4 regions of the Tepidibacillus sp. HK-1 genome follow, and region 1 is predicted to be linked to each of the others. Evidence: riboswitches for the same ligand, from Rfam matches in the RefSeq annotation. Region 1 holds a riboswitch; each other region holds the start of a gene.
What was found. Region 1 has a riboswitch for S-adenosylmethionine ahead of BEN26_RS01180 (methionine ABC transporter ATP-binding protein). Riboswitches for the same ligand answer to the same signal wherever they lie in the genome.
Positions count from the first base shown of each region.

Region 2: it holds a riboswitch for S-adenosylmethionine, as region 1 does, so the genes downstream of both, BEN26_RS04585 (ABC transporter substrate-binding protein) here and BEN26_RS01180 (methionine ABC transporter ATP-binding protein) in region 1, are expected to answer to the same signal.
Region 3: it holds a riboswitch for S-adenosylmethionine, as region 1 does, so the genes downstream of both, BEN26_RS00615 (O-acetylhomoserine aminocarboxypropyltransferase/cysteine synthase family protein) here and BEN26_RS01180 (methionine ABC transporter ATP-binding protein) in region 1, are expected to answer to the same signal.
Region 4: it holds a riboswitch for S-adenosylmethionine, as region 1 does, so the genes downstream of both, metX (homoserine O-acetyltransferase MetX) here and BEN26_RS01180 (methionine ABC transporter ATP-binding protein) in region 1, are expected to answer to the same signal.

Region 1 covers NZ_BDGM02000002.1:43,500-47,605, forward strand. Annotated here, with positions in the region: gene BEN26_RS01165 (hypothetical protein) at 1-214, shown strand, start outside; gene BEN26_RS01170 (hypothetical protein) at 297-575, opposite strand; gene BEN26_RS01175 (hypothetical protein) at 792-1,247, shown strand; SAM riboswitch class I at 1,371-1,483, shown strand; gene BEN26_RS01180 (methionine ABC transporter ATP-binding protein) at 1,571-2,599, shown strand; gene BEN26_RS01185 (methionine ABC transporter permease) at 2,586-3,242, shown strand; gene BEN26_RS01190 (MetQ/NlpA family ABC transporter substrate-binding protein) at 3,267-4,103, shown strand.
Region 2 covers NZ_BDGM02000006.1:87,124-91,229, reverse strand. Annotated here, with positions in the region: gene BEN26_RS04595 (heavy metal translocating P-type ATPase) at 1-654, shown strand, start outside; gene copZ (copper chaperone CopZ) at 735-941, shown strand; SAM riboswitch class I at 1,036-1,139, shown strand; gene BEN26_RS04585 (ABC transporter substrate-binding protein) at 1,243-2,280, shown strand; gene BEN26_RS04580 (ABC transporter permease) at 2,295-3,143, shown strand; gene BEN26_RS04575 (ABC transporter ATP-binding protein) at 3,143-3,883, shown strand; gene BEN26_RS04570 (YeeE/YedE family protein) at 3,896-4,106, shown strand, end outside.
Region 3 covers NZ_BDGM02000001.1:116,523-120,628, forward strand. Annotated here, with positions in the region: gene leuS (leucine--tRNA ligase) at 1-544, shown strand, start outside; gene BEN26_RS00605 (DUF2533 family protein) at 624-893, opposite strand; gene BEN26_RS00610 (helix-hairpin-helix domain-containing protein) at 971-1,615, shown strand; SAM riboswitch class I at 1,656-1,760, shown strand; gene BEN26_RS00615 (O-acetylhomoserine aminocarboxypropyltransferase/cysteine synthase family protein) at 1,825-3,111, shown strand; gene BEN26_RS00620 (CoA-binding protein) at 3,175-3,588, shown strand; gene BEN26_RS00625 (deoxycytidylate deaminase) at 3,605-4,105, shown strand.
Region 4 covers NZ_BDGM02000031.1:13,390-17,495, reverse strand. Annotated here, with positions in the region: gene ptsP (phosphoenolpyruvate--protein phosphotransferase) at 1-712, shown strand, start outside; gene gerQ (spore coat protein GerQ) at 884-1,291, opposite strand; gene BEN26_RS12905 (cell wall hydrolase) at 1,309-1,740, opposite strand; SAM riboswitch class I at 1,894-2,000, shown strand; gene metX (homoserine O-acetyltransferase MetX) at 2,110-3,204, shown strand; gene BEN26_RS12895 (homoserine dehydrogenase) at 3,191-4,106, shown strand, end outside.

The DNA.
Region 1 (4,106 bases):
AAGAGTAAGGTTTATGATTATAAGTGGAAATATAAATGATCAAAAATTAACGTTGATTACGTATGACACAAATTTTACACTAGAAATGAATCTTCCTATAAATTTAATATTCATAAAGTTTGGTGAAAAGATTCTTCCTGTAGGTGTAAAAGAGAATATTCCATTAAAGAATGGGGATATTATAAAAATTAAGTACAAAGGAAGTATTAGATAATTACATTAAAATTGTTTTTAAAAATGCAAATTATAAAAATTAAGCCGCCTAAAATGGTGGCTTTTTTCTTCCTTATGGCAATTTAACTAAAAATAGAGGTGCGTTGACCAACAGAGTTAACTCCTGAAAGCGTCTTGGGGTCAAATTCCTGCCAATGATTCGCTTCATCTAGAATCACCATTTCTTTAGATTGTAAAGACAAAAAATCCTCATCTGTTAAGAATTGATATTCATAGTGATTGAGATAACGAATTCTCCATAATCCTTTTCCATCAAGGTTTGAAAACCATTCAATCAATTTTTCACAGCGACCAGCAAAATCGTTAATTTTTTTATTACACAAAGGGCAAACAAATTTCATTTTCATTCGCTCCCTTTATCCTCAGTTGATCTTTTATCCTATTCCTTTAGTTATATTATTCGTATTTATCTGTTTATTTTCTTTAAATATACGCTATTTTTCAAAAATTAGCTATTACTTTTCAACAAATAATGGCAATGTTAGAACAGAATAAGGGATGATTATAACGGGCAAGGTAGAAATAACTATATAAAACCCATGAAAGGAGAGAAAACAATGAGTTTAGCAACTTGGTTTATCACCTCTTTTTTTGTGCTCCTCCTCCTTGTTTTAGGGTATTACTTTTATATTGAAAAACCAAAAACCGTAGAAAAGAAACAGTCTAATGTCATTCCCCTACAAACGGATGGCTTTGATTTTATCTTGTATCAGGGGAAGATTAAAGAAATGATGACAGACTACCAGCGGTTTTTGGCAGAAATGGATATCATCGTATACAGCAAAAGCATATTTATTGGCTTTTTAGAACCTAAATATGCTTATATTGATTTACCAGCTAAAGCGATTCATTCTGTAAAATATGAACCTACAAAACTAACCATCCATTGTTATCGCCAAATGATAAGTACCAGCAAAATTACCATCAAATCCAACTCCACAAAAAGCCTATATTTATTAGCGAAAAAAATTGATTTTATTTCTAGGCGTTCAAAAAAGACAAATGCAATTTAGTTATAGTTTGGAGAAAATTAACAATAAAAAACAATTGACATAGGCTTGTAGCAGATGTTAATATTCGTATAGTGTTTAATGCATTGAAATGCGTAAATGGTTTAAAGTGAATAAATGGATATCTCCTTATCCAGAGAGGTGGAGGGACTGGCCCAATGAAACCCGGCAACCAACATGTAGAAATACATGGTAAGGTGCCAATTCCTGCAGAACAATCATGTTCTGAAAGATGAGGGAAGGAACTTGTACGAATAATCTGGTCCTTTCTGATGCTTTCAGAAGGGGCTTTTCTTATTGAGAAGAAAGTAGAAGTTGGTGAATAGATGATAAAGCTTCATAAAGTAAAAAAAATATTTAAGTCCAAAACTCAAGAAGTGGTTGCATTAAAAGAGATTAACTTGGATATTCAATCAGGGGCAATATATGGCATTATCGGTTATAGCGGAGCAGGGAAAAGTACTTTAATCCGTTTAATCAATATGTTGGAGCGTCCAACAGAAGGTGAAGTTTGGATCGATGAGCAAAGGATGGATCAATTACGACCAGAAGAACTACGCAAAGCCCGCCAAGGAATCGGGATGATTTTTCAGCACTTTAACTTACTCTGGTCAAGAACAGTTGCAGAAAATATTGCCTTCCCACTCGAAATCGCAGGGGTTCCTAAAAAGGAGATCGATCAGAGGGTAAAAGAATTGATCGATTTGGTTGGGTTGACAGAGCGAGCCAATGCATATCCTTCTGAGTTGAGTGGTGGACAAAAGCAACGAGTAGGGATAGCAAGAGCTTTGGCGAATAACCCAAAAGTACTTTTAAGTGATGAAGCCACATCAGCACTAGATCCGAAGACGACCGATTCTATATTAGAATTGCTACAAGAGATCAATAAAAGAATGGGAATCACTATCATTTTAATTACTCACGAAATGCATGTCATTCAAAAGATTTGTCAGCGAGTTGCTGTGATCGATGGTGGGGAAATTGTTGAAGAAGGTCCTGTTCTAGAGGTTTTTACTCATCCGAAACAAGAAATAACGAAAGAATTTGTAAAACAAGTTACTGAACATCAAAGGACAAAAGAGACGATTGAGCATTTGCCATTAGACAAAGATAGTTTTATTTTAAAATGTACATTTGTTGGAGAAACAGCTAGTCAACCGATTATTAGTAAATGGGTACAAACCTTGGGAATTGAAGTCAATATTTTAGAGGGAAATATCCAATATGTTCAAGGTGCTTCTTATGGCTCACTTTATATTCAAGTTCAAACCTCTGAAGCAAAACTAAAAGAATCAATTAAATTCTTAGAGTCTTGCCAGGTAGAAGTGGAGGTGGTTCAAAGTGTTAACGGATAGAGAATGGCTACAGCTATGGCAAGCCACTTTGGAAACCTTGTATATGGTTGGATTATCTGGACTATTTACCGTTATCTTAGGAACGCCGTTAGGCATTTTACTTGTTTTAACCGACAAAGGCCAAATATTACAAGATGGGACAATCAATAAAGTGATTGCTGCAATCGTTAATATCTTTCGATCGATACCTTTTATTATTTTGATTGTCTTATTGATTCCCTTTACAAGATTTATTGTAGGAATCAGTATTGGCCCAACTGCTGCATCTGTACCTTTAATTATCGGTGCTGCTCCTTTCTTCGCTCGCTTGGTTGAAACTTCTTTGCGAGAAGTGAACCGGGGAGTGGTTGAAGCAGCGATATCTATGGGGGCTAGTAACTGGCAAATCATAAGAAAAGTCTATTTGCCTGAAAGTTTACCTTCCATTGTATCTGGAATTACAGTAACTTTGGTTACTTTAATTGGTTACTCAGCTATGGCAGGTGTTGTAGGTGGTGGTGGACTAGGTGATATGGCAATCCGCTATGGGTACCAACGATATAACATGCCAGTTATGCTGGTTACCACAGCCGTTATTTTAATTCTTGTTCAAATCGTTCAAAGTTTTGGAGATTATCTCTCCAAAGTTTTAGATAAAAAATAAAATTATATAAGGGGGCTTTTTAAAATGAAAAAGTTTTTAGCTTTATTTTTAATTGCAGTATTAAGTTTAACTTTAGCCGCTTGTGGTTCAGGTTCAACTAATGAACAGCAAGGTGCAAGTGAAAATGGTGGACAACAACAAGAAGTGACTTTAAAAGTGGGTGCTACAGCTGTACCACATGCAGAGATTTTGGAAGTCGTTAAACCTTTATTAGAAAAGCAAGGAATTAAATTAGATATTGTTGAATATCAAGATTATGTTTTACCAAATACAGATCTAGCAGAAAAACAAATTGATGCAAACTACTTCCAACACGTTCCTTATCTTGAGTCTTTCTCTAAAGATCGTGGTCTTGATTTAACCTATATTGCTAAGGTTCATATTGAGCCAATGGGCATCTATTCTAAAAAAGTTGATGATTTATCCAAATTAGAGGATAAAGCAACCGTATCTATTCCAAACGATCCAACTAATGGTGGACGTGCTTTGGCTTTATTAGAAAAAGCAGGGTTAATTAAATTAAAAGAAGGCGTTGGCATTAACGGAACCGTTCAAGATGTGGTAGAAAACCCAAAAAATCTTGAAATTAAAGAGTTAGAAGCACCAATGTTGCCTAGATCATTAGATGATGTAACCATTTCTGTTATCAATACAAATTATGCTTTAGAAGCACAATTAAACCCAACAAAAGATGCTCTATTTATTGAAGATGCTGATTCACCTTATGCGAACGTTTTGGCTGTTCGTACAGAAGACAAAGATAACGAGAATCTTAAAAAATTAGCAGAAGCTTTAACTTCACCAGAAGTGAAGAAATTTATTGAAGAAAAATATAATGGTGCTGTTGTACCTGCATTCTAAGAA
Region 2 (4,106 bases), on a different contig from region 1:
AGAGAAATTGGACTTGATCCAGCAGCTATTGAAGAAAAAATGGCCCAATTAGAAGCACAAGGGAAAACAGTTGTTTTAGTTGCTACTCCTGATAAATTATTAGGAATCCTTGCAGTGGCTGATACGGTAAAAGCTGACTCAAAAGAAGCCATTGCCAAATTAAAAGAAATGGGTATCAAAGTCGTGATGATTACCGGGGATAATCAACGTACCGCAAAAAGTATAGCTCAAGAAGTGGGTGTTGATGAAGTTCGTGCAGAAGTAATGCCTGAAGATAAGGCAAAAGAAGTTGAATCCTTAAAAACTCAAGGATATACAGTTGCCATGGTTGGCGATGGCATCAATGATGCTCCAGCATTAGCTACTGCAGATGTAGGGATGGCAATTGGAACTGGAACAGATATAGCGATTGAAGCAGCCGATGTTACCTTAATTGGTGGGAGCTTAAAAGGGGTTGCAGATGCAATCTATATTAGTAAACAGACCTTAAAAAATATTAAGCAGAATCTATTTGCTTCTTTATTCTACAATTCAATTAGTATTCCAGTAGCAATGGCAGGTCTATTAGCACCTTGGATTGCAGGAGCTGCGATGGCAATGAGTTCTGTCTCAGTCGTTCTTAACTCCTTACGATTAAAAAATATTAAATTTTAAAAAAACAAGGTTATTGACTATTGTTTGTTACCCTAACAAGGGTTTCATATAATCATTCATCTATAATGGAGGGATTTTAAATGGAAAAAGTAATTAAAGTAGAAGGTATGACATGTAATCATTGCAAAATGGCGGTAGAAGGGGCACTAAAAAAATTAGCAGGGGTCTCCAATGCGGTTGTTAGTCTTGAGAACAAAAATGTAACGGTTTCTTTCGATGAGGGAAAAGTAACTTTTGAACAAATGAAAGAAGCGATCGAAGACCAAGGCTATGATGTTGTTGCATAATTAGAATAATCATGAAAAAACTTTTTGATTGTAGCACATTAATGGATTGACGATTTTCTATGAATCACAGTATGATCAATTACATATTATCACGTTCTTATCCAGAGTGGTGGAGGGACTGGCCCAATGAAACCCGGCAACCGATTTGTATGATACGGTGCTAATTCCAGCAGAACAATTTGTTCTGAAAGATAAGAAGAGTTATCTTAACACCTCTTCTTATGAGGTGTTTTTTCTTGCAATATGCAAGGACAATCCTGACTAAATTAGTCAAGTTTATACGTTAAAGGGGGAAATGGAATTGGTAAAAATTTTAGGGGCACGCCGATTACGGTGGGTAGGGATGTTTGTAATGATCATTTCTTTATTTTTAACCGCCTGTGGAGCAAACAAGGAGCAGCAAGCAAATACAAATCCACAAACAAAAGAAAAGCTACGTATTGGTTATTTAAACGTGATGGATGATGCTCAAGTGATGCTTGCTTATGATGCAGGTTTTTATGAAAAGAATGGGTTAGAAGTGGAAGTTCAAATCTTTAATAGTGGGCCTGAGATGATTAAAGCGATTGTTGGAGGGCAATTAGACGCAGGGGTGCTTGGATTTACAAATGCTGTTACATGGGCTGATAAAGGTGCTGATTTAAAAGTAATCAGCGGTGCGCAAATGGGTTATCACAGTCTATTAGTGCGAAGTGATCGTAATATTAAGACGATACCAGATTTGAAAGGAAAGCAACTAGCTACACAGAAACAAGGGAGCACAGCAGACATCGTGCTAAATGGTGTTGTACTGAAAGAGGGTAATCTTACACGTAATGATGTGAATATGGTTTATGTTTCACCAAGTGTGGCGATCCAATCCTTAACAGCTGGGAAAGTAGATGCTGCTTTTCTCTTTGAACCATATGATCGAATTGCTCGTAAAACCATTCCTGTAACGCCACTTTATGATGTTGGAGAAGAATGGCCTTTCCCATGTATGGTGGCGATAACCTCAGGGAAAATTCTTCAAGAAAAACAGATTGCGATAAATAAGATGTTAGATGCTCAAAAAGAAGCGATTGAGATGTTAGAAAATCAACCAAAAGAAGCAGCAAAAATATTGGCAAAACGTTTTATTGAAACAGAAACCATCGATACAACAAATGGGAGAATCAATTCAGTAGACTTAATCGCTGAAGCAATTGAAGCTCAAACCTTTAATTGGGAAATTACTCAAGAAAATATTCAACAAATGAAAGATATTGTACAAATGATGATAGATCAACAAATGCTATCAAAACCTCTAAATGTAGAGGATATTCTTGATTTATCTTGGCAAAACAAAAAACAATCTTAAGATGGTGACTTCAAGTGAAAAAAGAATCACAAATCATCAAGTCTATTGCTAATCAAACCATATTAAAACCGAATAAAAAGGTCAAGCGTCTAAGTATAAAATCGACACTTCCATATGTTTATGCGATTGTTACACTACTCGTTATATGGCAAATTATCGCATGGTTTTTACCAAACTTTTTATTACCAGATGTAGTTAAAGTCTTTCAGCGATTTCTTAGTGAAGTAAAAGATCCAGCATTTTTAGACAGTATTCAAAGTAGTCTAATTCGATTAATCATTGGGTATCCTTTAGCTTGTCTTCTAGGTTCTTTATTTGGCTTATTGTCTGGTTTATCGAAGGGATTTAAAATCTATCTAAAAAATGTAATTTCAATATTGCAATCAATCCCTCCAATAACGTGGATTCCATTTTTAGTTATTTTATTTGGGTTTGGCGATCTTCCTATTATCATCGTGATCACGATTGCCAGTTTCTTTCCTATGGCTTTAGCGATGATTAATGCGACAGAAAATATAAATCGCACTCATCTCGAACTAGCAAAGGTATTAGGTGCGAATAAAAAACAATTAGTAACAAAAGTTTTTCTGCCTGAAACCTTTCCATCTTTTTTAACAGGTGCTCAAGTTGCTTTTGGCAATGCTTGGAGATCGCTTGTGGCTAGTGAAATGGTTGGAGGAGCAGCAGTTGGTCTTGGTTGGTCGATTAGTTATGCAGGGGAAATTGCCGATATGGAAGGAGTTCTTCTTAATATTGTAGTGATTGGTGGGATCGCCCTCATTCTAGATCATCTTGTTCTTGAGCAGTTAAAAAGGAAATTTCTTCGGTGGCGTGATCTGACAGGAGCAGGGGGTTCAGTATAATGCAAACAATCAAGTTGGAGAATGTTAGTAAATCTTTTGGCGATTTAAAGGTATTATCTAATGTGAACTTTTCTGTTGAAAGTGGTGAATTTGTTGCCATCGTCGGTCCTTCAGGTTGTGGAAAGAGCACAGCATTAAGAATGATTGCTGGTTTAGAAAAACCAACCACAGGGAAGGTAATGGCTAATGAACAGATCATTGATCAGCCTGATCCAGAGCGGACTTTAATTTTCCAAGAGCACGCTCTATTTCCTTGGCGTACAGTTGGTGAAAATGTAGAGTTTGGTTTAGAGCTAGCAAATGTTGCTAAAGAAGAAAGGGAAGCACGTATTCAAGCGATTCTTGTCAAAGTTGGATTAACAGATTTTAAAGATTACTATCCAGGACAGTTATCTGGAGGAATGCGTCAACGTGCTTCCATAGCCCGTGCATTGGTTATGGATCCAGATGTGTTATTGCTTGATGAACCTTACGGTGCCTTAGATGCCATAACTAAATTAAAAATGCAAAATGAACTGATGAATTTATGGTTGGGTTCTCAGAAAACGATGATTCTGATTACCCATGATATTGATGAAGCGATTTACTTGGCCGATAAAATTTTTGTGATGAGTCCAAGGCCTGGTTATATCAAAGATATGATTATTGTTGATCTTCCAAGACCTCGTAATCGCAATGGAACTGAATTTATCAAGATAAGAGAAAGAATCATGAATGAACTTGATCTAACTACTAACTAAGAGGTGATTTGAATGCAAACAAACGTAACCGTTGCTAATTCTGCCCCTTCACGGGTAGGATATAATCGTTCTATTATAATTGCTACGATATTTGTGGCTTTCATCGGTGTTGTTTACTTATATCAAGCCGTTTCTTTACGCCAGGCTTCACTATATTTTGTAGGAATCATTGCAGGAATTGCTTTATATCATGCTCATTTTGGTTTTACCTCTGCATGGAGAC
Region 3 (4,106 bases), on a different contig from region 1:
ACAACAGCATCTAGAAACCCTTACACAGACTTATCCATACCAAGTGGAAACTGATGCGGAAAAAGAGCTTCGCCGCATGATTCATCTTACCATCAAACGAGTGACTGAAGATATTGATGAAAGAGATAACTTTAACACAGCAATTAGCGCAATTATGGAGTTAGTAAACAAAATTTATGTTTATCCAGAGGATGGCAATAAAGGGTTGCTAAAAGAAGCGATTGAAACCACTGTCATTCTACTTGCTCCGATGACACCACATCTGGCAGAAGAATTGTGGCAAATGATGGGACAAAGGGAAAGTATTCATAAAGAAAAATGGCCAACATATCAAGAAGAGTATTTAGTGTTAGATGAAGTGGAAATTGCAGTACAAATCAATGGAAAAATCAAAGGAAAAATGGTTGTTCCGACTTCCTATTCCAAAGAGGAGTTAGAAAAGGAAGTTCTTTCTGATCCAAGATTAGAAGAATGGAAGGCTGGTAAAGAAGTCCGTAAAGTGATTGTCGTTCCAGGAAAACTGGTCAATATTGTTGTTAGCTAATAAATCATAAGAAAGACTACTGGACAAACCAGTAGTCTTTTTGTACAAAAAGCAGGAAATTTATGCTTTTTATCAAATATTAGGAATGTGTTTTCATTTTATTCGCATATGCTGTGAACATTTCCATTGTTACTTCTTTTCGAGAAGGAAGCTGATTCTTTAGTGCGTATCGATTCATTTCATTAGTCCATTGATTTAACTTAGTTAAATCTACATTTTTTCCTATTTTATATTCGGTTAGTAATTCATCTATAATCCGTTCACGCTGCTGATCCATTTGTTTATATACTTCGATGGCATGAACTTTTTCATTTACTTTTTTTGATATTTCCAAATGAACGCTATTCATTTTATCACCTCAACCTTTTGATTCTATTATTTTATATCAATAATTAAAAAAATGCAGTAGTAGAAAGGGGAAGAAGAATGGGAAGTCTCCCAAATATACGGTTTACAAAAAGAGAAAAAGTCTTACTCGGACTGTTGATTATTTTTTTACTTATCATCATTAGTCAATACATCTCTTATCATCAAAAACAGCCACCTACGTTTGCGGATGAACCTTTAGTTGAGTTATCCACCGAAAAAGGGGATACCCCACAAGGAGAAGTAAAGCAAACGGAAATGACAAATCCTAAGAAGATAGTAGTTGATGTGAAAGGAGCAGTAGCAAAACCAGGAATCTACCAATTAACAGAGGGGTCAAGGGTAAAAGAAGCGTTAGATCTTGCTGGAGGGACCTTAGCAAATGCAGATTTAAACCAAGTCAATTTAGCTCAAAAAATCGCAGATGAAATGGTCATTTTTGTCCCTGTTCAAGGAGAAACACTAAATGGTGTATCTTCTGGATTAGGTGTATCTTTTGAATCAAATGCTGAAACAATTTCCATCAACCAAGCAAGTGAAGAAGAGCTGATGCAATTAGATGGAATTGGTCCTGCTAAGGCAAAAGCTATTATAGAATACCGAACAAAACAAGGTAAATTTCAGACGATTGAAGATCTGATGAATGTGCCAGGAATCGGCCAAAAAACTTTTGAACAAATAAAAGAAAAAATTTCAGTGCATTAACAGAATAATGTGTTATAATATTTTACAATTACATAATAAACTCTTATCCAGAGTGGCGGAGGGACTGGCCCGAAGAAGCCCGGCAACCCCACAAGTTAATTGTGAAGGTGCTAATTCCAGCAGACGAAAGTCTGAAAGATAAGAGAATTAGGTTTTACACCTCTTTCTCTTTGAAAGAGGTTTTATTTTTTTCTAAGGAGGAATTAAAAATGACAGAATTAAGGAAAGAAGAGAAAGGACTAGCAACATTAGCAATTCATGGAGGGTATACTGCAAGTAAACACTTAGGGGCGACAAATGTTCCAATCTATCAAACGGCAGCCTACCAATTTGAGAATTCAGAGCATTCTGCTGCCCTGTTTAATATGGAACAAGAAGGTAATATTTATAGCCGAATTAGTAACCCAACAACAGATCTATTAGAACAACGTTTGGCAGCTTTAGAAGGAGGAGTAGGTGCCTTAGTTACTGCTTCTGGACAATCGGCAGCATTATTATCTATTCTTAATATTGCTGAAACTGGAGATGAAATCATTGCTTCCAAAAACTTGTATGGGGGTACCATCACCTTATTTACATATACATTACAAAGATTAGGAATTACGATTCATTTTGTAGATCAAAATGATTTAGATCAATGGCAAAAGCATGTGAATGAAAGAACAAAAGCCTTTTATATTGAGTCCATTAGTAATCCTTCTTTAGATGTTCCAGATATAGAGGAACTAGCTAATTTAGCACATCAAAATGGAGTTCCATTGATTGTGGATAATACATTTGCAACCCCTGTATTATTACGTCCATTTGATTTTGGGGCAGATCTTGTGATCCATTCCACAACCAAATATATTGGAGGGCATGGTAATACGATCGGGGGAGTTGTCGTAGATAGTGGAAAATTTCCATGGGACAATGGGAAATTTAAGCGATTAAGCGATCCAGATCCTGCCTACCATGGACTAAGCTATATAGAACATGTCGGAGAACAGGCATATATTACAAAATTGAAGGCACAATTAAATCGGGATATTGGTGCAACCATGGCACCATTTAATGCATTTCTGTTAATTCAAGGGTTAGAAACGCTTTCTCTTCGCATGGAAAGACATAGTACAAATGCGTTAGCTGTAGCAAACTTTTTATCTCAGCATCCGCAAGTTGAATGGGTGAATTATCCTGGTTTAGAGAATCATTCAACCTATACCTTAGCCAAGAAATATTTAGATCATGGGCAAGGAGGTATCCTGACCTTTGGTGTAAAAGGTGGATATGAAGCAGCAAAACGCTTCATCGATAAGGTTCAATTATTTACCCATGCTGCAAATGTAGGTGATGTTAGATCCTTAGTTATCCATCCAAGTAGTTCAACTCATCACCAGTTAACAAACGAACAAAAGATAGCTGCAGGTGTATCAGATGATTTAGTTCGAGTATCTGTTGGAATCGAAGATATTAATGACTTATTAGCTGATCTTGAACAGGCTCTAGCAGAATAATTATTGACTTATTCCTAAGAAATACAATATTGTATAGGTAAATGATAAAAAGGGGAGCTTTCCATGAGTCTTTTAACAACAAATGAACAAATCAAAGAACTGATTCAAGAAACAAAACGTATCGCAATTGTAGGATTATCCAATAAACCTGATCGTGATAGCTATAGAGTGGCTGAGTATTTATTAAATCATGGTTTTGAGATTATTCCAGTCAATCCAACCATCGATGAAGTATTAGGAGTAAAAGCTGTTGCCTCCTTAAAAGAAATTAAAGGGACAGTCGATATGGTTGATGTATTCCGTCGTGCTGATCAAGTCATGCCTGTTGTAGAAGAGGCGATTGAAATCGGAGCAAAATCAATTTGGTTCCAATTAGGTGTGGTTAATGAAAAAGCGGCCAAGGAAGCTTCTGATAAAGGTTTAAAAGTGGTTATGGATCGCTGTATAAAGATTGAACATGGAAGATTATTCTTTTAAAGGAATGAAGTTTAGGATGGGAAAAGAAAAAGAACAAAAAGATCAGCATTACCGTAAAAGCTGGGATGAATATTTTATGGATTTGGCCTTTACCGTCGCTGAAAGAGCAACTTGTCCGAGAAGACATGTAGGAGCAATCCTTGTTAAAAACAAGAAATTGCTGGGTACAGGCTACAACGGAAGCCCCTCAGGGGTCGCTGATTGCTATGAACAGGGGTGTCTAATCGAACACTATCATGAAAATGGTGTAGAAAAAGAAAGATGTATTCGAACCATTCATGCAGAAGTAAATTTAGTTTTGTTTACCAATCGCGAGGATCGAGAAGATGCTACTGTTTTTGTAACGGATTCCCCTTGCTATAACTGTGCGAAGATGTTAGCAAATAGCGGTATCAAAGAAGTTGTATATGAGCGAGTCTATGAAAAAGACCATCCTAAAGTTTCTGCCCTTTTTAATGAAGCAAAGATTCAATATCGACAATATTTAAGAAATAGTGTGCCAGCCCTTCCTCAGTAAT
Region 4 (4,106 bases), on a different contig from region 1:
GGATAAGGAGTTACCTTATCTTAACCTACCAAAGGAAATGAATCCGTTTTTGGGTTATCGGGCGATCCGCTTATGCTTGGACCGAACCGATATTTTCAAAACCCAACTTAGGGCAATTCTTCGGGCAAGTGTATTTGGCAATATTAAATTGATGTATCCCATGATTGCTTCACTTCAAGAGCTTCGCCAAGCCAATCAGGTTTTAGAAGAAGTAAAACAAGAATTAATCAATGAAAAGGTTCCTTTTAATCCAGAAATGGAAGTAGGAATGATGATTGAGATTCCTGCAGCCGCCATTATCGCTGATCAATTAGCTAAAGAAGTGGATTTCTTTAGTATTGGAACCAATGATTTGATTCAATACACGATGGCAGCGGATCGAATGAACGAACAAGTCTCCTATTTGTATCAACCATTCAACCCTGCTGTATTACGTTTGATCCATATGGTGATTCAAGCTGCTCATAAAGAAGGTAAATGGGCTGGAATGTGTGGAGAAATGGCAGGGCATCTTACAGCGATTCCAATTCTTTTAGGAATGGGCTTAGATGAATTTAGCATGAGTGCTTCTTCCGTCCTACCTGCACGATCCCTGATCCGTAAGTTGAATGTGTCTGAAATGAAAAATGTGGCACAAAAAGTATTACAAATGGAAACAGCTGAAGAAATTAAAGAATATGTAGAGCAAGAAGTGTTAGCCAAATTAAAGTAAAAACAAATCTTGAGCACATGAGCCCTGTAGCGATATGGGGCTTGTTTTTATAATAAATGGATTTCAATGGTTAGCCTTATCTAAAAAAGAGAAAGAAGAAATTGCAAGAGAACTAGAGCCGATGCAAAAATAAAAGGAACACGTTAAAGGTGTCCCTTCTGTTTTAAAAGGCTATAATCTGACAGTTGGAGGAACATAGTTTAGTTCTTCATCGAAAGTGATATAATCAAGATTAACCATCAATAAAAGATAACGTCTTCCAGTTTGTGGATCGCTAATAATAATATGATCGCGACCTGCAGCTTCCACACTACCTTTAAATACTTTGGCATTCCATTCTTTATTGTTTTCAAAAGTCATATAAATCGTTGCAATTTTTCCCAAATTAAGTCTTAAAATATTTTCAATATAAGATTGTTCTGCTGGTAAAAGACCAGGCACATCGATTCCTGTTTCAGGTGATGGTGGAATTGGTACCATTGGTTGTTGTGGTACCATTGGTTGCATGTAATCGGGCATATTCATATCATAGGGATTGATTAAATATGAATCATAATAGTATGGATTGTAAGGATACATCGAAATTCAACTCCTCTTTAATAAGTTCGGTAAACGGAAGGGCAATTACTGTAAGTAGGGTGAAAAAAACAATGGTCTTTATAGCGCCCCGCATTGGGTTGGTTATACCATGTTCTTGGGCACGGACCTAGTGGTTCAAAAAACCATAATGCTCGAGTGGCTGGGTGGTATTTATTACCTCTAATCACTTTTCTTGCTAGTTGGATATCCTGTGTTCTGGCTCTTTGATAGAAATAAGATTTTTGAACCGCTTCAAATCCACCAGGAGATTGGAAAACCATCTGCTTAACTGTCCGAATGTTTTTAAAGTCTAAACAACTAGCACGTACACGGTTAACTCCAACATTACCGACCATTAGCATGCCAAGCTTCCCTTCACCTTCAGCTTCAGCCCTCATTAATCTAGCCAACAGTTTCACGTCTTTTGAATTAGCTTTTATTACAGCCATTGATTCACCCCGCATATATAGGCTTCCATAACAATATATTTAACCTGTGCAGAATAGGTGATTAAAACAAAGGAATCATTTAAAAAAAATCCCTTGACAATCTGTTTTAATGCATTGTATTCTTGTATTAACCATTTAATTTAATAAAGGAAATTCTTATCCAGAGAGGCGGAGGGACTGGCCCTATGAAGCCCGGCAACCGGTTTAAATAAAACGCGGTGCCAATTCCTGCAGAACATTCATGTTCTGATAGATAAGAAGAGCGGCGATCACCATCTCTTCTTGAAGAGATGGTTTTTTAATCCCTCTTCTTAGGAAGGGGATTTTACTTTTTTGGGGGATTTGAATGGATGAAGAGGAGGAGTAAGGATGGCGGTGGCAGAGATCAATCTTCATTATGAGTATGGAAAAATAGAAATTGGAGATTTAATGCTTGAATCTGGAACGATTTTACCACAAGCTCATATAGCTTATGAAAGGGTAGGTTCCATTGGTGCACCTGTTATATTAGTGTGTCATGGTTTGACAGGAAATCAATTTGCTTATGGAAATGATAGGACATCTGGTTGGTGGTCTGGGATGATTGGCCCCTATCAATGGATTGATACGAATGAGTATCAAGTGATTACGACAAACGTGATTGGTGGATGTAATGGTACAACAGGTCCTTTAAGTATAAACCCGGACAATAAAGAGATTTATCGTGCTTCATTTCCCTTTGTTACCATCAGGGATATGGTTCATGCTCAATACAAAGCATTAAGGAAAATGGGTATTGATCATGTGCATGCTGTGATTGGAGGGTCATTAGGTGGAATGCAAGTTTTGGAATGGGGAATTCTTTACCCTACCTTTATGGATAAGCTATTTCCTCTTGCTGCGACTTCTTATTTAAGTGACTATGCCATCGCTTTTAATGCTATGTCCCGCTTTGCTATTATTCATGACCCTAAATGGAATCATGGAAATTATCCATTGGAAGATAAACCTGATCATGGATTAAGTCTTGCACGTATGTTAGGAATGATTACTTATCGTTCACAAGAGTTGTATAATCAACGTTTTCAGAGGAGCCTTCGTAATGAGTGGGGGAATTCCCACGATGAAATTACGTTTGAAATAGAATCTTATCTTAGTTATCAAGGAGATAAATTAACAAAACGTTTTGATGCCAATAGCTATCTATATTTACTTAAAGCGATGGATAGTCATGACATCGGTCGTGGCCGTGGAGGATGGAAAGAAGCCTTGAAATTATTAAAAGCCCCTATGATCGCTATTGCCTATAAAGGGGATTTGCTTTATCCGCCAGAAAGTTTAATGGAGCTAACAGAGGCCTATCGTCAATTAGGAGGTCATGCAAATTTTTATGAGATCGATACGATTTATGGCCATGATGGTTTTTTAGTCGAATTTGATAAATGGGGATCGATTGTAAAGGAGGGTTTATATGGAATCGATTAAGGTAGCCTTACTAGGTTTGGGTACGGTGGGAACTGGTGTATATCAAACGATCATTTCCCATCAAAAACAATTACAACATATCTTAGGCAAGTCTGTTGAAGTCGTTGCGATTTTGATTCAGGATATAGAGAAGAAACGAGTTTTGGAGATGAGGGATTCTATTCTCGTTACAACGAATTATCAGGATATTTTACAATTACCTAAATTAGACGTAGTCATTGAAATGATAGGGGGAAGAGATCCTGCCTATCAATATATCATTCAGGCACTCTCAAAAGGTTGTCATGTGATTACAGCAAATAAAGAATTAATGGCATTTAATGGAGCTGAATTAAAGGAAATCGCGAAACAATATGGGGTAATGCTAGCCTTTGAAGCTAGTGTAGCTGGTGGAATTCCTATTATTCGGACGATTAAACAATTGCTTCAAGTGAATCAAATTACAAAAATCCAAGGGATTATAAACGGGACTTCGAATTATATTCTGAGTCAAATGAGGAAAAAACGAATTTCCTTTAAACAGGCGTTAAAGGAAGCACAAGCAGCAGGTTTTGCAGAAGCAGATCCTACAAATGATATTGAAGGCTGGGATGCTTTTTATAAATTAATGGTTTTAAGTGACATCATCTTTCCTGAACGACCAAACTGGACTTCAGTGAAAAAGATTGGTGTCTCGGAGGTTACGCTGGAACAATTGGCTCTTGTTGAAGAACTAGGCTTACGAATGAAACTAGTTGCATCACTTTATAAGTCAGATACAGGCTGGAATGTCCGAGTAGAACCAACCTGTTTAGCAGAGTCTAATCCATTGTATAGTGTTGAAGGGGTAGATAATGCGATCATCATTGAAACTGATGTTGTTGGCCGCTTATTTTTACAAGGTCCAGGAGCAGGCTCTCTTC